Regions from separate parts of the Agrobacterium sp. CG674 genome, predicted to be linked through region 2. Evidence: riboswitches for the same ligand, from Rfam matches in the RefSeq annotation. Region 2 holds a riboswitch; each other region holds the start of a gene.
The links. A riboswitch is a leader RNA that binds a small molecule or an ion and turns the genes downstream of it on or off. The one in region 2 is predicted to bind cobalamin.
Positions count from the first base shown of each region.

Region 1 (7,380 bases), on a different contig from region 2:
AACTAATTCAGATGTCTGTGGGATGAAGCCGCAGTTGGCAGTAGCCGCTTTCCAGGATGGAGAGTTCAACCAACCGGTATCCCACATGAATATCAGCAATATTTCGATTTTGAAGAAGGTTAGCCTGGTGGTTGCGCTCATGGGGCTTGCGGCCTTCGCAATCACCATCGCCGGAACGCAAGGCCTCATGTCCCTCGGCACTGCCTTGAAGGATACCGGCACCAAGGAAGAAGCTGCACGTGAGGCGATGGATCTGCGTGTCGACATTATCGCGATCAGCCGCATGACATACCAGCTGGTTCTGGCGCCCGAGAAATCTGCAGACTTTGCAGCGGAAACCGAGAAACGCGCTAAGGAAATGCTGGAGCGTCTTCCCAAGATCGCTTCGGCTGCCGATGCAACTGAAAAGAAGCAGCTTGCCGATATCGGCGTGGCGCTTAATGCCTATTTCGATAAAATCAGGGTGCTGGTGAAGTTGACGGCCACCCCATCCATAACAACCGATGCGCTCAAGGCAGGTCTTGCAGACAGTCTTGAAGGCCAGAAGGCCGTTACCGCTGCGGTCAAGGTTTACAGCACCTATTCCGGCGAAGAGTTGAAAGCGTCGCGCGCGCATGCTCTTTCCGTGTCCAGCCTGACAATGGTGGTTCTGATTGCGACCGCTGTCGTTTCGATTGGCGGCGGTGTGCTTGCCGGACTGTTTGTCGGCGGACGTGGGATCTCGCGTCCCGTGCGCCTGCTCACAGAGCGGATGAGCCGCCTTGCCAAGGGCGATTTGAAAGACCCGATCGGCGGCGTCGAACGTCAGGACGAAATCGGTGAAATGGCCCGCGCGCTCGAAGTCTTCAGAGCCAATGAGACGCAGATGCGTGAAATGGAAGCGCAGGAAGCTGCCCTCACCGCCCAGAGCAAAGACTTGCAGTCCTCGATCAGCGGCATCGTTGCTGCGGCTGCGGCTGGCGACTTTTCCAAGCGCATTGCCAAGACCTATGAAGACGCGGACCTGCAGACCTTTGCAGAAAGCGTCAATGAACTGGTCATCAATGTCGATCTGGGTGTTACAGAAGTTCGCCGCGTTATTGCTGCCCTGTCTGAAGCCGACCTAACCCAGGAAATGAGTGGCAGCTATCAGGGTGCCTTTGCCGAATTGCAAACCAACGTCAACCAGACGCTGGCCACCTTGCGCGGCACAATGCAGACCATCCGCCATGCGGCCGGAACCATCACCGACAACTCCGGCGAGTTGTCCGCTTCGGCCAATCAACTTGCGCGACGCACCGAACAGCAGGCGGCCTCACTGGAAGAAACCGCCGCAGCCCTGGAAGAGATCACAACCACGGTCAAAACATCGACCGCACGTGCCAACGAAGCAACGCAGATGGTGCGCGACACGAAAAGCAGTGCTGGCAAATCCGGTAACATCGTCCGCAACGCAATCGATGCCATGGGCCGGATCGAACAATCCTCACAGAAAATCGGTCAGATCATCTCTGTCATCGACGAGATCGCCTTCCAGACCAACCTTCTTGCCCTGAACGCCGGTGTTGAAGCTGCGCGTGCCGGTGAAGCGGGTCGTGGCTTTGCTGTCGTGGCACAGGAAGTTCGCGAACTGGCCCAGCGCTCGGCAAATGCTGCCCGCGAAATCAAGGGCCTCATCACCACCTCGGCAGATGAAGTCAAGGGTGGCGTATCGCTGGTGCTATCGACCGGGGAAGCGCTGAAAGAGATCGAAGACCTCGTCAACCGCGTCGATGACCATGTGACGACCATTGCGCGGGCCGCTGCGGAGCAATCCATGGCGCTCGGAGAGATCAACAGCTCCGTCAACCATATGGACCAGATGACGCAGCAAAACGCCGCAATGGTGGAAGAAACCACGGCCGCCAGCCAGATTCTGGCCGATGAAGCGCGCCAGCTCCATGCCCAGCTTGAGCGTTTCCGGTTGGAAAGCAACAGTCAGTCAGGCCAGCGCTACCGCGCCGCAGCCTGAACAGGACAACATTGGATCTAAAGAAAACGCGGCATCTGATGCCGCGTTTTTTGTTGCGCAAAGCTTAAGCCATTGCCCTCAAGAGGTCTCACAGTCAGACCGTTCTCTCGTTTCAGTCTTTTTGCTCACCTGCTTTTCGGATAGCATAGCAAACATCGATGATTGCAGGAGATGACTATGCCCCGTATCGCCTTGGCACTGACCGAGGAATTTGCCGATTGGGAGCCCGCTATTCTGACGGCAATGGCTCGCGGTTATCTGGGCGTCGATATCGTCACCGCATCCCCCGATGGTGCGCCCCTCATCTCCATGGGTGGGCTGAAAATCGTGCCTGACATGGCTTATGACGCGCTGGACCCGGAGACTGTTCACGCACTGGTCATTCCCGGTGGCTTGATCTGGGAACGGAAAATGGCACCGGATTTTACCGATCTCGTGCACCGATTTCGCGCCCAGCACCGTGTGGTGGCCGGCATTTGCGCAGCAGCGAGTGCGCTTGCCGGAACAGGTGTGTTGAACAACGTGGCCCATACCGGAAATTCCGTGGCATCACACTCCACCTACATCACCTACGAAGGTGCCGAACACTACCGCGACCAGCCCCAAGCCGTCAGCGACCAAGGCATCATCACGGCACCTGGAACCGCACCTGTGAGTTTCGCGAGCGAAATATTGAAAGTGCTCGATCTCTGGGGGCCGGAGGCGGAGGCCGAGATGGCCGGGTTTGCGGCGGAACATCTCTAGCGTCGATCAAGAACACGACACGCCCGCGCCGTCCCCTCAAGCTGATTTTCTGTCATCGCACGCCTGACGTCTCTGCTGTTGATGTGCAGGCTGCGATCGGCGGCAAGTTTCAGGCTGCTGATCTTGGCTGATGCGGCCTTGAGAAAGGCCTCTCGGTTCTCAGCAAAGAACTGAAGACACGCTTCCCTTTGCGGCTCTTTGCCAAGCAAAGCCTTAAAGGCCAGCCGGTGCATGGCGCAGGGTGCGCCATGGCCGGGAACGGAAAAACGCAAGGCATCGAGCCCGTCGCTCCATTCGCTTGCGGTTTCCATACTATCTCGCAACGTCGAAACGCTTGAGAAGATGGCCGCTCAGGGTTCCCAAGATGATCCAGAACACGAAGCTGGTCACGGTTGCCAGAACGATGAAGCGGCGCTCCAGCGGCAGAGGTGCCAGCGCGTGTTCACCCTCTGGCGGCAAAGGCGCGCCGAGAATGTGCGGCGCGGCAATCAACGCAATAGCCAAAATGGCAGCCCACGGTTCCGCCCGTTTGAAGGCAAGCAGTGCCAGACCACCCGCCGTGGCAGCGACGGTTCCCACCCACCACATCTGCCGTGCGCCCAGCTCTGCGGCGGGGCTACCCGGCAGTTCAGGCGGCAGGCCGATGGCAGGAGCGAGCATGACGGCGGCAAAACCGGCGAGACCCCAGAGCAGCCCTTCCCGCCAGCCGCCTGCGGAATTGCGCAGCGAAATCAAAGCCGTCAGCACCAGTGCATAGCCGATGGCAGTCAGCACATTGGCGGCGATGGTGTAGGCATTGCGCTCGAAGCCATCGGCGGGTGCCCACGCTTCTGGATCGTGGTGATGATCTGCGGGTGCGCCCGCCTCATGGGTGTGGACATGCGCGACCTCTGCGCCGCCGCTCTCAAAAGTTTCGGCCTGAAGTATGAGCGGCGTGGTGCCGATGGCCTGCATGGCGCTGACGGCCAGACCGGCAATCAAGCCCACCAGAACGGCGGTGAAGACGATGTTACGGAAAAACGGCATGATCTTCCTCCCCTCAATGGCAAGGGAAGGCGTTGGCGTGGCGCGTATCATGCGCGGCATTGTGCACGGCTTCGACCTGCGAAAAGCCGACAAAGCCCACGATGAACAGGCCGAGCAAGGCTGCAGTTAGCGATTGCGCAAGTCTTGATGTTGAGGATGAGACGGCGCTTGCCGCCGTATTCTGGTGGATAGACATGGTGACCCTTTCACGTGCGGGTGGGCGCATTTCTGATCAAACGCCACAGAACCGCATTCAACATTCACCACGGGGAAAAGAGACACAGGGTCTTGAAGGCGGGAATATCCCGACCTGAAAACCGTGCTGTTCCGGACACCCCGCCGGCATTGACGACACTTCACGTGATGGCAGGTCTCCTGGCTCGCGGGTCACAACCTTGAAAACACCTTCCCGGTCCTTTGTTTCGCATCGTGCTTTACGAAATCCCGGAGAATTTCGTGCCGATGCGCCAGACCAGTGGCAATACGTTTTCAGGCTATCCGCTCACAGTTGCGGGGGCAGCCACGAATCAAAGCTTGAGGCTCCTATCGTGTTCCCTTTTCACTTTCCGGGCGAACCGGAAAGACCATCACACAACCGTTATCCTGCGGACGGGTTGAGGAGTCAATGGCTTCTCAGGGAGCGGGCAGTGCCTTGAGATAGGCCGCAATGGCCTGGCGGTCTTCAGCGGGAAGACGGGCCATATTCTGCTGGACCTTGACCATGGAGCCACCGGCGCTATCGAAATCAGGCGTGAAGCCGGTTTCCAGATAGTTGGCGATATCCGCTTCACTCCATGAGCCGATGGTTTGCGATTCCGGGCGAATATCGGGAATGCGCCCCTCGCCTTCTGGATTGGGTCCGCCAGCAAGCCATTGGCCCTTCATGAAGCCGCCCAGCGCATCACGCGGGGTGTGGCACTCGCCGCAATGGCCGGGGCCTTCCACCAGATATTGACCACGAACGACCTGCGCATTGGCATTGGCAATCTCGACGCGTGGTTCGCCCTTATCGAAATACAGGAACTTCCAGCCGCCAAGAACAAGCCGGATGTTGAAGGGAAATGGCAGATCGTGGCCGGGGGCATCATTGGTGCTGGCAGGCAGGGATTTCAGGTAGGCGAAGAGGTCGTTGATATCCTGCGGCGTCATCCGCGCATAGGAATTATAGGGGAAGGACGGATAGAGATGTTCGCCATCCTTGCCCACGCCCCGCGTCATGGCATCGCCAAATTGTGCGAGCGTCCAAGCGCCGATGCCGTGCTGCGGATCCGGCGAGATGTTGGGCACGTGGAACGTCCCGAACGGGCTTGGCAGCGCCTGCCCACCGGCCAGCGTCTTCAGCGCATCTCCCGTCGCATCAGGGGCGGCGTGACAGCTTGCGCAGCCGCCGGCCCAGAACAATGTCTCGCCATTGGCAAGATTGGGTTCGCCAAGGTTGGCCCAATGGCTGGGTGCCTGGCGCTCAGGCGCGGTGACGCCCATGAAAATTCCGAACCCGACGACCCCGGCAACAACAGCACCGCCCGCCAGCTTTGCCCAAATGGACGCCATTGCCGTTTCCGCTTCTTAAATGGATATCATGAAAAAGGCCCGCCGAAGACCGGCGGACCGATGGGCTGATTACTTCTTGACGCGGTAAGCCTGATGGCAGCTGCTGCAATCGGCACCCAGCGTCTTCAACGCTGCACCGACGCTGGCCTGATCTGCTGGCAGCTGTGCCAGAACCATGTCTGCATCCGAGGCCAGCTTATCGGACTTCGCCTTGAAGTCTGCGAAGTTCTGCCAGATGGCCGGGGAAGCAGAGCCACCTTCAGAACCTGCAGGGAACTGATCCGGGAAAGCCTTGGCATTGGCGCTGATGGTGGTGACAGCGGTTTTGACGGTTTCCGCGTCATAGGGCTTTTCGCCCTTGGCGATGGCACCCAGCGCGCCCATGGCACCGCCGATACCCTTCATCAAGCCTTCGCGCTTTTCGACCTCGCCGGCTGCGGAAACCGCACCGGCGCAAAGACAGCCTATCATAATGGATGCGGCAATCGTTCTAAGCTTCATCATGTCTCTCCTGGGTCCGCACATCGGCGGGTGAATGCTTGCGTGTCGTCACGTAATCCCTGCGGCAAAACAGCGCGACGCACGAAGGCGAAGATGCCTGTTCCACATGGCAAAAAGAAGTCACATTGCAGTGATTTTTTTGAAGCATTATCAGGCGCATATCACCCGGAAGCAAGAGCTTCCCAGAGGGTAAATCCGGCAACCACAACCAGCAGCAGACCCGCAGCGCGACCGATGATAATGGTGATATGCGGTGAAGACACCAGCAAGTCCCGGCTTTTGCCCGCCGTCAGCGCCAGGGTACCATAAACGGCAAGCTGCGTGCCCGCTGTCATCAGCCCCATGATGACGCCCTGTATCCAGACAGGACCGTAAATCGGCTTCAGGAATTGCGGGTAGACCGCCATCATGAAGAGATAGGCCTTGGGGTTGGAAAGGCATGTAACGACGCCACGCTGAAACGCACGGCGGGCGGATGCGCTGGCACTGACCTCATCCCCCTCCACCACGATGGAGCTGCGCATGAGGCCGATGCCGACCCAGATCATATAGGCCGCGCCGAAGATCATCAGCGGCGTGAACAGAACGGGCATGAGGCTGGCCAGAAGCCCGACGCCAACGGCGCCATACAGCGAATGCACCACCCCGCCCGCCATGATCCCCGATGTGGCGGCAAGTCCCGCCTTGCGTCCGCCCGTTAGAGAGCTTGCCAGAACCAGCAACATATCGATGCCGGGCAAGATGATAATGCCGAACAGGAGCGAGAAATAGAGCCAAAGGTTTTCTGAATAAGACATATCGAATATTCCTGAAAATACGGCATTCGTCAAAAAATAGATGAGCGATATGACGCGGATATCAGCCGCTTTCCCGGGGAATATCAAATGAATATGTGTGGTGAAATCATCTCGCTGACGATGGGTTTTCGCACCCTCTTCAGAACGTCAGCGTGCGGCTTTCTTCGCGGCCAAAACCCCTGATATCGATGCGATCCCCGTAGACATCGGCAATGGCGAAGGTGTTTTCGTCAGGCGTATCCACCATGCCCTTGAAATTCAGGAAATGCGTGTGGCCGAGGCTGGCATAATTGCCGACGTGATTGTGACCGCAGAACCATGCCTTTGCACTTGGGTGCGCCGCGAGCAGCACCAGAATATCAGGCGCATCCCACATATTATGGGCATTTTGCGGGTAGAGCGGATAATGGCAGAAGAGGATTGCTGTCTCACCGGCAGCATCCGCCGCCGCAAGCGTCTGTCCCAGCCAAGCCAGTTGTGTGTCGCTGAACGAGCCGTTCCAGTCATGGGCGTTGATGGCACCGGCCTGTTTCAAGCCTTCCAGCCGTTGCGCTGCGAGATCGCGGCGGGCATCCCCTAGTGGTGGGGCGAATGTGCTGACATCGCTGCCATCCAGCACCACGAAGCGAACATAACCAACCACGAAATCATACCATGGCGACGACATTCCGAGCCGCTCATGCACCTGCGCCAGATATTCCGGCGCGACCGCGAAGTCATGATTTCCCGGCAACAACACGGAGCGGTGCCTGAGCTTGCCATAGGGCGCGA
Region 1 is NZ_JBNWDZ010000001.1:763,787-771,166, reverse strand. Features, by position in the region: gene ACQZ51_RS03685 (methyl-accepting chemotaxis protein) at 86-1,990, shown strand; gene ACQZ51_RS03680 (type 1 glutamine amidotransferase family protein) at 2,168-2,734, shown strand; gene ACQZ51_RS03675 (hypothetical protein) at 2,731-3,045, opposite strand; gene ACQZ51_RS03670 (CbtA family protein) at 3,047-3,760, opposite strand; gene ACQZ51_RS03665 (CbtB domain-containing protein) at 3,774-3,956, opposite strand; cobalamin riboswitch at 4,109-4,364, opposite strand; gene ACQZ51_RS03660 (c-type cytochrome) at 4,394-5,311, opposite strand; gene ACQZ51_RS03655 (c-type cytochrome) at 5,381-5,812, opposite strand; gene ACQZ51_RS03650 (LysE family translocator) at 5,974-6,609, opposite strand; gene ACQZ51_RS03645 (metallophosphoesterase) at 6,749-7,380, opposite strand, start outside.
Region 1: linked by a shared signal. The riboswitch ahead of ACQZ51_RS03665 (CbtB domain-containing protein) and the one ahead of ACQZ51_RS15295 (DUF1636 family protein) in region 2 are both predicted to bind cobalamin.

Region 2 (7,380 bases):
CAACATCACCCCAAGTGTCATCAAGCGCCTGGCTGGCAGCTGATGGCATGGATGCGCGAAACGCGCCGTAGTGATCGGCTCCAAACGATGCGGCGCCAGTTTCGATACGGTCCAGCAATTCTCGGGTGGTGTGCGGAATATCATCCACAGAATATCCTGCATCCCGCAAATCTCGCAGCATTTCCAGCACGCTCTGCGGCACATCAAGACCCACGGCATAGCCGGTGCGCCCCGGTGCTGCGCCGGGATAATCCGGCATCAAAATGACTATACGCCGCTGCGAGGCGGCTGCATGTTTCAGCCGCAGAAAGGCCGAGATACGGTTGGCGACCTGCTCGATACGGTCAGGCTCCGGCGTGTTGACAAGGCCTTGCCCGCCATTGGGGTCAGGTTGCTTGAACGAGATGACCCCGGCCAGCATGCGCCCATCCAGTTCCGGCAGCACCACATGCATGGCAAGGTCTGATGGGTTGAGCCCCCGCAGATTATCCACCCAGCCATCGCGCCGCGTCGTGGCCATGATGACCTGAAACGCCGCAACCCCCAGTCGCGCAAACAAGGCTGTGCCACTCTCATCCGTCTGGCTGGCAAAGGCGGTGGCTGCGATGATGGCGTCAGGCTTCAAATCCCGAAGCGTTTCTTCCAGAAAATGAATGGCGTCATGGTCCTTCAGCCCGCTGACGAAGATGGGCAGCGGCGCAAAGCCGCGTTCGCGCAACGCCTCAAACAAGGCATCGATCGGCGCGACATCTGCCGCCAGCAGCATGGAACGATAAAACAGGATGGGCAGCAGAGGGGCATTGTCCGGAAAACCAGAAAGCGCCTCTTCAAGCGCCACAAGGCCTTCGCCCGGGCGATAAAAACCGGATTTGGGCAGCGGTTCCGCCACCATATCAGGCCAGGCATCTCCCCGCGCAAAGGCAGAAAGCCCCGCCGCAACACGCGCCATGTTGTCAGCGCCGCCTGCGCGGAAAAAGGCGAGGATCGCATTCAGCGTCTCAAGATCGACCGTAGAAGCGGCCTCCAGCTTCTCATCCCGCTCGCTGCATTCGCCGGGTAGAAGCACAAGCTTGATGCCGCGTTGCCGTGCCATTCTGGAAAGCTGGTCCACCCCGTAACGCCAACGATCTGCGCCGCCGAGAATCCGGATAAGGATCAGCTTGGCGTGCTCTGCGGTCTTTTCCATCCACAGATCGACCGACATGGGGTGGCGAAGCTCGGACAGGTTGGCGCTCACCATCGACAACGCGCTATCGCCATGAACAGCCCATCCGCGCTCCAGCCCCGCAAGGTCGCTCGCTGAAAAGGACAGCACCACCACATCCGCCCGTGGCTGGTTGAGATCAACCGGCTCGATCAGGTCGTCCAGAGACGAGGATGTGGTGGCAAGGATGTGCATGGATCAGGCTGCCAGCATCCGCTCGATCTTTGCGCGGTCAAGACCCTTCTCACCGATCACGACCAAACGGCTGCGGCGCTCTTCGCCCGCACCCCAGGGGCGGTCGAAATAGTGGTTGACCCGCGAACCAACCGCCTGCACCTGCAAACGCATGGGCTTTGCTGAAACCTCGACAAAACCCTTGATGCGCAGCACGTTTTCGGACGCTGCCGTTTCGGCGATTCGTGCCGCCAGCGCATCCGCATCCGTCACGGCATCCAGTTCCACAACAAAGCTGTCGAACTCGTCATGGTCGTGGTCTTCCTCATCATCATGGTGTGTGTGGCGGTTGTCGATATCCTCTTCAACGGCCAGACCCAGACCGATCAGCACAGCCGGGTCGATCACGCCATTGGATGCAACGATGATCTTGGCAGATTTTGGCAGATGAGCATTGATATGCGCCTTTGCGCGCTCCAGACCCTCGGCATCCAACAGATCACCCTTGGTCAGCACGATAAGATCGGCGCAGGCAATCTGGTCTTCGAACACTTCTTCGACCGGGTCGTCATGGTCAAGTGCCTCGTCATTCTGGCGCTGGGCGGCGAGCGCTTCCAGATCATGCGAAACCATGCCATCGGCAAGGGCTGCACCATCGGCAACGGCCACAACAGCATCCACCGTCACGCGGCTTTTGATGGCTGGCCACTGGAAGGCCTGCACCAGAGGCTTTGGCAGCGCAAGGCCCGATGTTTCGATCAGAATATGCTCGACGCGGGGTTCGCGGCTCAGAATCTGCTCGATAGCCGGCTGGAAATCATCCGCCACCGTGCAGCAAATGCAGCCATTGGCCAGTTCCACGATGTTTTCTTCCGGGCAGCTTTCAATGCCGCAACCCTTGAGGATCTCGCCATCGATACCGACATCGCCGAACTCATTGACGATGATGGCCAGCCGCTTGCCATCCAGTTTTTCCAGCAGACCACGCAGCAAGGTGGTTTTGCCAGCGCCCAGAAAGCCGGTGATGATGGTGCAGGGAACGCGGTCTAGAGTGGTCATGATGTCTCCTCGGTAAAATGCAAAGGGGGAATGCGGGCCACAAGGCCGCGTTTCAAACTGTCGGGCCGTCCGCGCCACGGCATCAGGCCATCTGTCGCGCCAGCCAGAAGACGCGCGCCGACCAGAAGGTCTCCTGCATCGTCTTGGGTCAGGGAGCCGAACATATAGGACCAGCCATCGGCACTGCGCATGGCCGCGCTGAGGCCGCGCTTGCAATTGGCAAGGCAATTGACGCTGCGCACATCGACGCCCTCGGTACGGCCTAGCTCAACGGCTGCCTGCGCAAGGTTAGCGCCCGGGCGAGGCTCGGCATTCGGGTCAACCTCATCGCGGCAGCTTCGGCAAACGAAAACGACGACACCTGCGGCTCCGTCTGCTTTCGCGGTCTTATCTGGTGGGGTCGATGTCAGATCCAAGGTGTCAACTTTCCGCGCCTGCAAAATCATATGGGGTGCGGATATCGACGCCACGCGCCAAAGCACGTTTCGCTCAATATGACCGGCTAACCGGAGCACCCCGCCCGGTAGACGCATTTCCCTGAAACGGCAGGTCTCCTGGCTTGCGGCGTGAGACGCCCGACACCGCCTTCCCGAACAGAATGTCCAGTGGCTTATGGCGCAGGCTCACCGCATACAGTTGCGGGGGCAGCCACGGATTGGTCCGCATTGCGAACGGAACCGTGTTCCCTCTTAGCTTTTCCCGTTGCCGGAAAAAGACCGTCAGTGGTTAACCCTTATGCCTTGCATGGCTTTTGTGTCAATGCCGCGGCATCATTGCCGTGGAAACCGTTTTGGCTATAGTCGCCGCTTTGACACGCATGCCCCAAGAGGAATGAGAAGCCATGAACCGCGATATCAGCGAAAGCGAAGCCGAGCGTCACCGCGCCAAGATGGTCAACCGCAAAGCCGTGCAGGATGCCGAAGTTTCGGAAAAGACGGTCGAAAAAGGCCTGTTGATGGTCAATACCGGTCCGGCCAAGGGCAAATCCACAGCAGCCTTCGGTCTGGCGCTGCGCATGCTCGGCACCGGCGGGCGCGTCGGCATTGTGCAGTTCATTAAGGGCGCTTGGTCCACCGGCGAGCAGCAGGCGCTGGCCATGTTCGGTGATCGCGTGGAATGGCGCACCATGGGCGAAGGTTTCACGTGGGACACGCAGGATCTGAAACGCGATGTCGCAGCCGCGACCAAAGCCTGGGAAGAAGCGAAAGTCATGATGGCGGATGAAACCATCAATCTGGTGGTGCTGGATGAACTCAACATCGCGCTTCGCTATGATTATCTGCCGCTGGACGAGGTTGTGGAAACACTTGTCAACCGTCGGCCCAACCTTCACGTCATGGTCACCGGCCGCAACGCCAAGCAGCCTTTGATCGATGCCGCCGATATGGTGACGGAAATGACGCTGGTAAAACACCACTTCAAGGCCGGCGTGAAAGCCCAGTCGGGCATCGAGTTTTAAAGATATGGCAGCGCGCGTTTTGATGTTTCAGGGCACAGGCTCGGATGTTGGCAAATCCTTGATGGTGGCAGGGCTGGCCCGTGCCTTCACAAGGCGCGGCCTTTCCGTCATGCCCTTCAAGCCGCAAAACATGTCCAACAACGCCGCCGTCACCGCCGATGGCGGCGAGATTGGCCGGGCGCAGGCTTTGCAAGCGCGTGCCGCAGGTGTTCCCCTGTCCGTGCATATGAACCCGGTGCTGCTCAAGCCACAAAGCGAAACCGGCGCGCAGGTCGTTGTGCAGGGCAAGGTCATCGGCAATGCCAAGGCCGCCGATTACCAGCATATGAAGGCTGGCCTGATGGCCCGAGTGCTTGATAGTTTCGAGCACCTGAAGGCGAAATGCGACCTTGTGCTGGTGGAAGGTGCGGGGAGCGCATCCGAGGTCAATCTGCGCGCCAACGACATCGCCAATATGGGCTTTGCCCGCGCCGCCAATGCCCCCGTCATCCTCATCGGCGATATTGATCGCGGTGGCGTCATCGCAAGCATCGTCGGCACCCAGACGGTTCTTGATAAAGAAGACGCGGCCATGATCGAGGGGTTCATCGTCAACCGTTTTCGCGGTGATCCCTCGCTGTTTGATGAGGGCATGCGCATCATCGAAGCCAAGACCGGCTGGCGGCCCATTGGCCTGCTGCCGCATTTTGCCGATGCCAGCCGCTTGCCCGCCGAAGATGCGCTCGGCCTCATGGCACCGGGACAGCGCAAGCCCGACGCAAAAATCCGCATTGCCGTTCCCATCCTGCCACATATTTCCAATTTCGATGATCTTGATCCGCTGGAGGCCGAGCCGGATGTCGAACTGCTGCGCATCAGACCGGGCGATGCCATTCCCGGCGATTGCGCGCTGGTGCTTCTCTGCGGCTCCAAATCAACCATTGCGGATCTCGCCACTTTGAAAAAATCTGGCCTGGATATCGATATCAAGGCGCATCTGCGCCGTGGCGGATATGTTCTGGGCCTTTGCGGCGGCTACCAGATGCTGGGAAACACGGTTGCCGACCCCAATGGCATCGAAGGTGCGCCTCGTACCGCTGAAGGCCTTGGGCTGCTGGATATCGAGACTGTGCTGACCGACGACAAGCGCCTCGTCTCCGTCACCGGCCAAAGCTTCGACGGTATTTCCTTCTCCGGCTATGAAATGCATGTCGGCGTCAGCGAAGGCAAAGACACCGCCCGCGCCTTCGCCACCATCGGCAACCACACCGATGGCGCGATCTCAGCCAGTGGCCGTGTTCTGGGCACCTATGTCCATGGCCTGTTTGCCGATGATGACCAGCGCAGCGCATGGCTGACGCGGCTGGGCGGGCAAAGCTCAATGCTTGATTATGAAGAGCAGGTGGATGCCGTTCTCGACCGGCTGGCGGAACATCTGGAACGCCATCTGGATCTCGATGCGCTGATCGCTATAGCGCGATAGCCAAGGCCAGAACCCCGAAGAAACCAAGCATCATGGCGTCCGCAATGCGTGCCAGCTTCAACGCCCGGCGAATATCAGCGGATGTCAGATCCCGCCGCCCGCCTTCGCCCATGAACCGCGCCTCGATCATCTGCCCGCCATAGGAGCGCGGACCGGCCAACGCAAAGCCCAGCGCCCCCGCCATCGCCGCCTCAGGCCATCCGGCATTGGGCGAGCGGTGATGATGCGCATCCCTGATAGTGGCCCGAAAAGCGTTTTGCGGTGAGGCCCCCTTCACAATAACAGCAGCGCCAACGAACAGGAACCCGGTCAGTCGGGACGCGGGCAGGTTGACCAGATCATCCAGCCGCGCAGATGCCCAGCCGAATGCCTCATGGCGCGGTGAGCGATGGCCGATCATGCTATCAGCCGTATTGATGGCCTTGTAACCCGCACCGCCGCCAAGCCCCAGAAGCCCAAGCCACAGCGAGGGCGCAACAACGCCATCGGAAAAATTCTCGGCAAGGCTCTCGATGGCCGCACGGCAGACCGCCGCCTCATCCATCTTGTCAGGATCGCGCCCAACAATCATCGACACTGCCTTGCGACCGCCATCCAGCCCATCCCGCTCAAGAGCCACCGCCACCGCCTCGACATGCTGCTCCAAACTTTTTTGCGCCGGAAGCGACGCACCAAGGATCGCAACGATCAGAAGCCCGAGTGGAAGCTGGAGGAAAAGCGACTGCATTGCCCCTGAAAGCAGCACCGTCAGCCCTAGAAAGATGACGAGCGCCGCAACACCCATCAGCTTGCGGCGTGAAAATGTGTCACCCTCCCGGTTCCATTTTCGGTCGAGGAGGGCGATAAGCGAACCAATCCACGTCACGGGATGGCCGATGCGTTTGAACAGCCAGTCGGGATAACCGACAAGGCGTTCGATCAGCAGGGACAGGAAAGCGAGAGCGAAGAACATGGGCGATAGTGTACCAGAAAAAGTGCAACCGGCGATCCGCCACGGTGGCAATCTGGGTCGGGCACGCCAGCTTTTTCCGCAGGCGCCCGAACCGTGGATCGATCTTTCCACCGGGATCAATCCGCACTCCTACCCGCATTCCCCCATTCCCGCCAGCGCCTTTGCGCGGCTGCCGGAACCCCATGCCTTGGAGACACTGAAACAGGTCGCTGCAACAGCCTTCGGCGCACCCTCGCCAGCCCATCTGGTGGCCGCACCGGGCACACAGATGCTGATGCCGCTTCTGGCCGGACTCGCACTGGATCGCGGCGCAAGACGCGCCGCCGTGCTGGCACCCGCCTATGCCGAACACGCCAGAACGGCGCGCATGGCTGGCTTGCCGGTGACCGAAGTGGCAGATTTTGCCGACCTCTCGGCTTGCGAGTACGCTGTCGTGGTTAATCCGAACAACCCGGATGGACGGGTGATCGAGCGCAGCGCACTGCTTGCACTTGCTGAGACACTGCAGAAAAAGGGCGGGCTGCTGGTTGTCGATGAAGCCTTTATCGAAACCGGATGTGGCGAGAGCATCGTTGACGCCGCCACATCGGACGCTCTCATCGTATTGAGATCCTTCGGCAAGTTTTACGGCATGGCAGGAGTCCGTCTTGGCTTCGCCATCACCCATCCCGATATGGCAGCGGCGCTGGAAGCGCGTCTCGGACCATGGGCCGTCTCAGGTCCAGCCCTTCACATCGCGTCAGAAGCTTTGGGCGACAGGCCGTGGGCTGAGGCAATGCGGACCCGGCTAAACGCCTGTTCGGAGCGTCTCGACACTCTCTTGAGCCACAAGGGCCTGACCATCGCAGGCGGCACGTCCCTGTTTACGCTCATCCGCGATGAAAGCGCTCCCTCCCTTCACAATCACCTCATGCAGCACGGTATCCTCACGCGCATCTTTGAGGAAAGACCTGCCGACATGCGGCTCGGTCTTCCCGCAAACGAAGCGGATTGGGCAAGACTGGAAGCGGCCCTGTCTGCCTTCAACCCTTGAACGTATAGGCCGCAATCGACTCCGGCTTCATTTCAAT
Region 2 is NZ_JBNWDZ010000005.1:83,201-90,580, reverse strand. Features, by position in the region: gene cobN (cobaltochelatase subunit CobN) at 1-1,399, opposite strand, end outside; gene cobW (cobalamin biosynthesis protein CobW) at 1,403-2,440, opposite strand; gene ACQZ51_RS15295 (DUF1636 family protein) at 2,434-2,853, opposite strand; cobalamin riboswitch at 2,965-3,173, opposite strand; gene cobO (cob(I)yrinic acid a,c-diamide adenosyltransferase) at 3,279-3,896, shown strand; gene ACQZ51_RS15285 (cobyric acid synthase) at 3,901-5,358, shown strand; gene cbiB (adenosylcobinamide-phosphate synthase CbiB) at 5,345-6,310, opposite strand; gene cobD (threonine-phosphate decarboxylase CobD) at 6,309-7,343, shown strand; gene ACQZ51_RS15270 (L-fuconate dehydratase) at 7,333-7,380, opposite strand, start outside.

Region 3 (7,380 bases), on a different contig from region 2:
TTTCACTTCGCCTACGCAACCAACATCCGCCTTGTCGTTCAAGCCGGAGCCACTGGTTGAATCGAACATGTGGGGTGTTTCCATGTTCGACCAGCTGGCTTGCCGGATCAAGTTTCATCAGCTGAACTATGAGGGCCGTTATACGCCGCCATCGCTCAATGGCTCACTTATTTATCCCGGCAATTTTGGTACGTTCAATTGGGGTTCTGTTGCTGTCGATCCGGAGCGGCAGGTGATGTTCGGCATGCCGACATACCTTGCCTTTACATCGCAGCTCGTGCCACGCGACCAGATCCCGCCAAAGGGTCAGGACGAAAAAGGCAGCGAACAGGGTCTGAACAGAAATGATGGCGCGCCCTATGGGGTGTTGATGGGACCCTTCCTCGGACCGCTCGGCATTCCATGCCAGGCTCCACCATGGGGATATGTTGCAGGTGCTGATCTGCGCACGGGTGACGTGGCTTACAAGCACAAGAACGGCACGGTTTATGACATGACGCCGCTTCCCCTGCCTTTCAAGGTCGGCGTTCCCGGCATCGGCGGCCCCATGATTACCAAGGGCGGCGTTGCCTTCCTCGGTGCGGCGGTGGACAATTATCTGCGCGCCTATGATCTCACCACGGGCAAGCAGCTTTGGGAAGGTCGTCTTCCAGCCGGTGGACAGGCTACGCCGATGACCTATGCCATGGATGATGGAAAGCAGTATGTGGTGATGGTTGCAGGCGGCCATGGCTCTGTCGGCACAAAGCCCGGTGACTATGTCATCGCCTACACGCTGCCATAAACAGCCATATTATCGATAGTTCGAGATTGAAGCCGGGAAGAGATTCCCGGCTTTTTCGTGCGATAGGATGAGCCGTGAAACATCGCAAATCAACGCTTGCAAGTCGATATGTAATAACATAACAATTATTCGACTTGACGGTATGTCGCGATTGCGTCTAACTGGTTGCGACGGTTCCAAGCGAGCAATCGTAAGGAATAATAGGGAATACGGTGAGGACTTACATCCGATGCCGTGGCTGCCCCCGCAACTGTGAGCGGATTGTCGAGCCCTATGACGCTTTTAAAGGCGTCATGCCACTGCAAAGCGATTTGCGGGAAGGTTGGGCGAAGGCGCAAATCCGTGAGCCAGGAGACCTGCCGTCATATGTTCAATCCAATTCGCGGGCGGGGATGCCCGGAACAGGAGACGTCGTGATTGCATCGAGCGCTAGCCTGCGCCTTATTCATCTGCCATGTCCCGGTTTCAGATCGTCCCGACGTCCCGTCTTTGCGGGCTGACTGTCTAAACATGTTCATACCCAGTTGCGCCTCGCGCAACTCATGACGATCGGGGACTATCGAAATGACATTACACTTCAGGCACGCCATCGGCGCTGCCATTTTCGCGGTTGCAGGCTCGTTTGCATCGCTGCCTTCTGCCCATGCGGCCCAGACGTCCTATCCTTTGACACTCAAGAATTGCGGTCGGGATGTCACCTTCACGCATGCACCTGAGCGCACCGTCTCAGTTGGACAGAGCACCACGGAAATTCTCTATCTGCTGGGCCTTTCAGATAAGGTTGTCGGCACCGCCGTGTGGATTGGCCCTGTGATCAAGGGGTATGAAGAAGCCAATGCCAAGATCGACCGGCTTGCGGATAATGACCCGAGTTTCGAGAGCGTTCTGGCCAAGAAGCCGGATCTGGTCACGGTGCAGTATCAATGGCATGTCGGCCCGGAAGGTGTGGTTGCCAAGCCGGAGCAGTTTGAAGAGCTGAAAATCCCCGTCTACACATCGCCCGCCGATTGCACCGGCAAGGACAATTCCGGCGGTGGGGATGGCGTGCGCCATTCCGTGTTCACCATGGACCTGATCTATCAGGAGGTGACTGATCTTGCGCAAATCTTCAATGTTCAGGACAAGGGCGAAAAGCTGGTGGCCGAACTGAAGGCCCGCGAAGAGGCTGCACGCAAGAAGATCGTTTCCGCCAAGGGCGAGCTTTCCGCAGTCTTCTGGTTCTCCAGCGCAGAGCTTGCAATCGACCCTTACGTTGCAGGCGAGAACGGTGCACCCGGCTATATCATGTCGGCACTCGGCATCAAAAATGTTATCGAAAGCAATGAAGAGTGGCCGACGGTTGGTTGGGAAACCATCGCCAAGGCCAACCCCACAATCGTCGTCGCGGGCAAGATGGATCGTAGGCGCTTTCCGGCAGATGATGTTGTACTCAAGCAGAAGTTCTTGAAGGAAGATCCGGTTACCAGCCTCATGCCAGCTGTCAAAGAGGGCCATATCGTAACCATGGATGCACAGGCCATGAACCCGACGATCCGCACCATCGATGGTATCGAAGTTCTGGCCGATGCTATCGTCCAGCTTGGGCTTTCCAACTAGGCCATGGGTGCCTGTTTCACCATAACCCGTGCCGTCTTGCTGGCGGCCGGGCTCCTGGGCTTGGCGCTCTGGCTCGGCGCGGCCATTGGCGAAACATCCATTTCGATGGATGTCGTTGCCAAGACGGTGGCAAACCGCGTGTTCGATGCCGGCTATCCGCTGGATGCGATCGATGAAGGCATCATCTGGAACTACCGCCTCAGTCGGGCGGTGGTTGCGGCCTGCTGCGGAGCAGCCCTTGCGTTGTCGGGCGTCGTGCTTCAGGCGCTGTTGCGGAATCCGCTGGCCGACCCTTACATTCTCGGCATTTCAGCCGGTGCATCGACGGGCGCGGTGGGCGTTGCCATTCTAGGCTTCGGCGCTGGCATGCTCACCATGCCGCTCGGCGCGTTCCTCGGTGCGCTCACAGCCTTTGCCCTCGTCAGCCTGCTGGCGTTGAGGGCTGGCAGCGGAAACAGCGCCATCATTCTGGCGGGTGTGGCGGGTTCGCAGCTTTTCAATGCCATCACTTCTTTTATCGTGACAAAGGCAGCCAATGCCGAACAGGCGCGGGGCATCATGTTCTGGCTGCTCGGCAATCTCTCTGGTGTGCGCTGGCCAGATGTGTGGCTGGCCTTGCCGGTCACGCTTATCGGCCTTCTGGTCTGCCTGTGGCATGCGCGCGCGCTGGATGCCTTTACCTTCGGCTCCGGCTCCGCTGCCTCGCTCGGCATACCGGTTCGGCGCGTCTACATCGTGCTCACCGGCATCTGCGCGCTGATGACGGCCATCATGGTCAGCATTGTCGGCTCCATCGGCTTTATCGGTCTTGTCATTCCCCATGCCGCCCGCATGATCGTCGGCGTCCGCCATGGACGACTGTTGCCCGCTGCGGCCTTGACCGGTGCCGTGTTCATGATTGCGGCAGACATCGTTTCGCGCACCATCATCGCCGGGCAGGTCCTGCCGATTGGCGTCATCACGGCGCTCTTCGGAGCCCCTGCCTTCGCGCTCATTCTCAGCCAGCGACGGAGATCGGTATGACCCTTTGCGCGCACGATCTATGCTGGTCTGCCGGTGGCGTCGATATCGTCAGAAATGTCAGTCTCGAAATCCGGCCGGGCGAATTTCTGGGCATTGTCGGGCCCAATGGTTCCGGCAAGACAAGCCTCATGTCGCTTCTCTGCGGCCTTCGAAAGGCTAGATACGGCGACGTCACGCTGGACGGCAAGCCCATGGAGAGCCTGAACCGGCAAACGATCGCACGCTCTATTGCGCTTGTTGAACAGCAAGCCGAAACGCAGGAGCGGATCAACGCCCGTCAGGCCGTGGAACTTGGCCGCACGCCGCATAAGGGTGCCCTGTCGCCATGGTCGGCGCAGGATGATGCGATTGTGGATCAGGCATTGCAGGATGTCGATGCAAAGCATCTTTCAAAGCGCATGTGGCATACACTGTCCGGGGGCGAGCGGCAGCGGCTGCACATCGCCCGCGCCTTGGCGCAAAAGCCGGATATTCTGCTTCTGGATGAGCCGACCAACCATCTCGATATCGGTCATCAGATTGCGCTGCTGCACCTTGTGCGCCAGCAGCGGCTGACGGTCGCCGCAGCGCTGCATGATCTCAACCACGCGGCCATGTTTTGTGACCGGGTGGCGGTGATGAAGGCGGGTGAGCTTGTGGCGCTTGGCAAGCCATCGACGGTCTTCACGGCTAGCCTGATCGCGGATGTGTTTGGTGTCGAAGTCGATGTGGAAGCGGGTGATGGCGACATGTGCCACATTCGCTATCGGGCTCCAAAGTAAGGGTGGCGCGGCATCTTCGAAAAGGCCTGTTGCCTTTCTCGTCCAATTCCCGCTGCCGCGCCTCTTGAATTGCACCGACGGTCTCCCACATCTCAACCAACCCGCTGGTCCGGGCCCCTCTGGTGAAAGTCTCGGCGCTTTCACGATGTCGGACCTTTTCCGACATCATCGCCGAGTGTGCAGAGGTTACGCATGATTTCCGATATTGCCGCATGGCTCATTACGCTTTTTGTCCTGAACCCCATTCAGGCAGAGGTGCAGGACCGCCTTCAGGGCGCAAATGCCTCGGCCCAATCCCTTCAGCAGTCGCAGCAATGCGTGGCCGCGCAGGGGCCCAAGCTTCTTCAGCGCGCAGGCGAAGATCCATCATGGGCCATTGCCACAATTGCGGGCTACAGCTTTGGCTGGACGTCACCCGTGCAGTTGCTGGATGCTGATGATCCGAACTGCGCCGAGTTGACGCGGCTGCTCCAATCCAGCGAGGGTGAAGAAGCCAATAGCTGAACTGCTAGTTTTTCAATGCTTGATCGGGTGAGACAAAGGTGCGTGGCACATCGCCCTGCTGCATGGGCAGCATGTTGCGAATGGCCTTCTGGCCACGCGTGCAGCCGCTTTTCGTCAGATGATTTCGTGAAAATGTTGTAAACAGAACCAAAGCAGGCCACGCTGCTGGTTCAATGCATGGTAAATGTTTTCACGCGTGCTCAATCGGGACAATCGCCCTCCATGATCCAGCAGTCCAGTCTTTCAGAGATTTTATTGTGGCTATCGCAGCAAGGCTACGAGGGCATTGAAGAGGAAAAGTTGCTGTCGGGCTTTTGCACCCGCTGCAATGAGGTCGGCATTTCGATCTCGTCTGCGCTGGTGCTGATGGATACGCTTCACCCGGATTTCGAGGGGCATGCCTTTCGCTGGGATAGCGGCGATGTGGCTGCGTCATCCAGCGTCTATGATTTTACCGATGATGGCAAAGCCCGCGAGGACTGGGAAAGCTCCGTCTTCTTCCATCTCATCAAGGAAAACTCGAACGAAGCCCGGCATCGGTTCTTCGAAGGCGGGCGCTCGACCTTTCGCAAGCTGAACGACATGATGGAAGCCGGACACACCGATTATCTGGCGACCATTCACCGCTTTACCCGTCGTGGCAGCGTGGGCGAGATGAATGCCTTTTATTCGCACTGGCTGACACGCCATGCGGAAGGCTTTCACGATGATGAGCTGGCGGCCTTGCGCATGCTGTTGCCCACGCTTGCCCTTGCCTTCAAGACGGCATGCTGCATGCGGATCATCAGCACCATCAGCGATGTCTATCTGGGACGGGATGCAGGCCGCAAGGTCATCAGCGGAACCATCACGCGCGGCGAGGTGGAAAAGATCGATGCAGTCCTGTGGTTTTCTGATTTGCGGGATTTCACTGGCATTTCCGATCGTGCCGAACCGGACCAGATCATTCCGTTTCTCAATGACTATGCGGGCGTGGTCATCGATGCCATCCATGCCCATGGCGGCAGCGTTCTGAAATTGATCGGGGACGGCATTCTGGCCATTTTCCGCGATGCCGATCAACGCTCGGGATGCGCCGCCGCGCTGGCTGCCGAGATCACCCTGCGAACCAACCTGACGGTGCTGAACCATCGGCGCAAACAGGAGGGCCTGCCCATAACGGATGTCTATCTGGGCCTGCATGTGGGTGAAGTCTTTTACGGCAATATCGGCAGCCGGAACCGGTTGGATTTTACCGTCGTCGGCCCTGCCGTCAATGTCGTCAGCCGTATCAGTGGCTTGTGCAGCTCGGTGGGTCGCGACACGGTCATGTCCCGCGAGTTCATGTTGATGTGTCCTGATGATATGCGCGACCTTATGGTCTCCATCGGGCGCTATGCTCTGCGGGGCTTTGCCCGCGCGCACGAGCTTTTCACCATCGACCCGGAAATGAGCTGACGACGCGCGCGCCTTATATTAGCAACAGGACGGTTTCGCCTGTTTTGCACCTTGTGCTGTGGGGAGGGCAGGCGTAGCGAAATTGCGGAGATCGGCATTTGCCGTGCATTGTGATTCGGACAATGTCGAACGGCCCGTCGCCCTGATCTCCATCCGGGATGGGTTGCCATGCAAAAAGGTTTTCTACTGGGGTTGCTCGCTTACGCCAGCTTTTCCTGGGGAGACGCCACTATCAAGTCGCTGGGCTCAGAGGTCAGCGTCTTCGAAATCGGCTTTTTCAGCATTCTCTCGTCCGCATCCATCATCTTCTTTTTCAAGCCCAGAGACGAGCATTGGCGTCATTTTTGGCGCATGAGCAGACCGTGGGCAGTCCATGCCCGCGCCATCTCGGGGCTGTTTGCTGGCATTCTCGGCATTTATGCCTTCACCAGCGTGCCGCTGGCGGAAGCCTATGCGCTGATCTTTCTGTCCCCGCTTTTTGTCACCATCCTGTCGGCGCTGGTGCTGAAGGAAGATATCGGGCTGTGGCGCTGGTCGGCGGTCATGGCTGGCATTGTCGGCGTCATTCTGGTCGTTCGCCCCGGCTTCAAGACCCTGGAACTTGGGCACTTCGCGGCCATTTGCGTTGCCTTTCTGGCGGGCCTCACCATTGTTCTGCTGCGCTCACTGGCAGGGCGGGAAAAGCGGACCTCCATCATGGGCGTGCTTGTTCTCTATGGCCTGATCTTCAACGGCGTCTTGATGTATCAGGATTTTCAGGTGCCGACATGGCATCAGATCGGTGCCTTCATCATCATTGGCGTCTGCACCGCCGTTGGGCAACTGACGCTGCTCACGGCAACCAAGATCGCGCCCGCTAGCCAGATCGCGCCGTCGCATTACTCGCAGATCTTATGGGCGGTTGCCATTGGCGCGTTCTTCTTTGCGGAATATCCGGATACGCTTGCCATTTCAGGTCTGGTCGTGATCGCCGCTGCCGGATTGCTGACGATGATGCGCGAGAAAATCCGGCTCGGTGTGGTGCGCTGGAACCCGTTTTTCCGAAACCGGCTCTGAACTGTTTACAGCGGTTGCCCCACCTGCTCCAGCAGCCAGTTCTGAAATGCACGCGCCAGCACATTGTCCTGCCGTCCTTCGGGCAGGGCAATGTAGTAACTGTTTTCCGTTTGCAGCGGCACATCAAACACCACCTGCAGAAGGCCGGAATTCAGTTCTGCCTCGATCAGATATCGGGGCAGAAGTGCAAAACCCAACCCGCTGATGGCGGCCTCGATG
Region 3 is NZ_JBNWDZ010000002.1:19,773-27,152, forward strand. Features, by position in the region: gene ACQZ51_RS05365 (glucose/quinate/shikimate family membrane-bound PQQ-dependent dehydrogenase) at 1-784, shown strand, start outside; cobalamin riboswitch at 939-1,162, shown strand; partial or broken gene ACQZ51_RS05370 (ABC transporter substrate-binding protein) at 1,436-2,380, shown strand; gene ACQZ51_RS05375 (FecCD family ABC transporter permease) at 2,384-3,403, shown strand; gene ACQZ51_RS05380 (ABC transporter ATP-binding protein) at 3,400-4,164, shown strand; gene ACQZ51_RS05385 (hypothetical protein) at 4,357-4,668, shown strand; gene ACQZ51_RS05390 (adenylate/guanylate cyclase domain-containing protein) at 4,891-6,105, shown strand; gene ACQZ51_RS05395 (DMT family transporter) at 6,274-7,161, shown strand; gene ACQZ51_RS05400 (LysR family transcriptional regulator) at 7,167-7,380, opposite strand, start outside.
Region 3: linked by a shared signal. The riboswitch ahead of ACQZ51_RS05370 (ABC transporter substrate-binding protein) and the one ahead of ACQZ51_RS15295 (DUF1636 family protein) in region 2 are both predicted to bind cobalamin.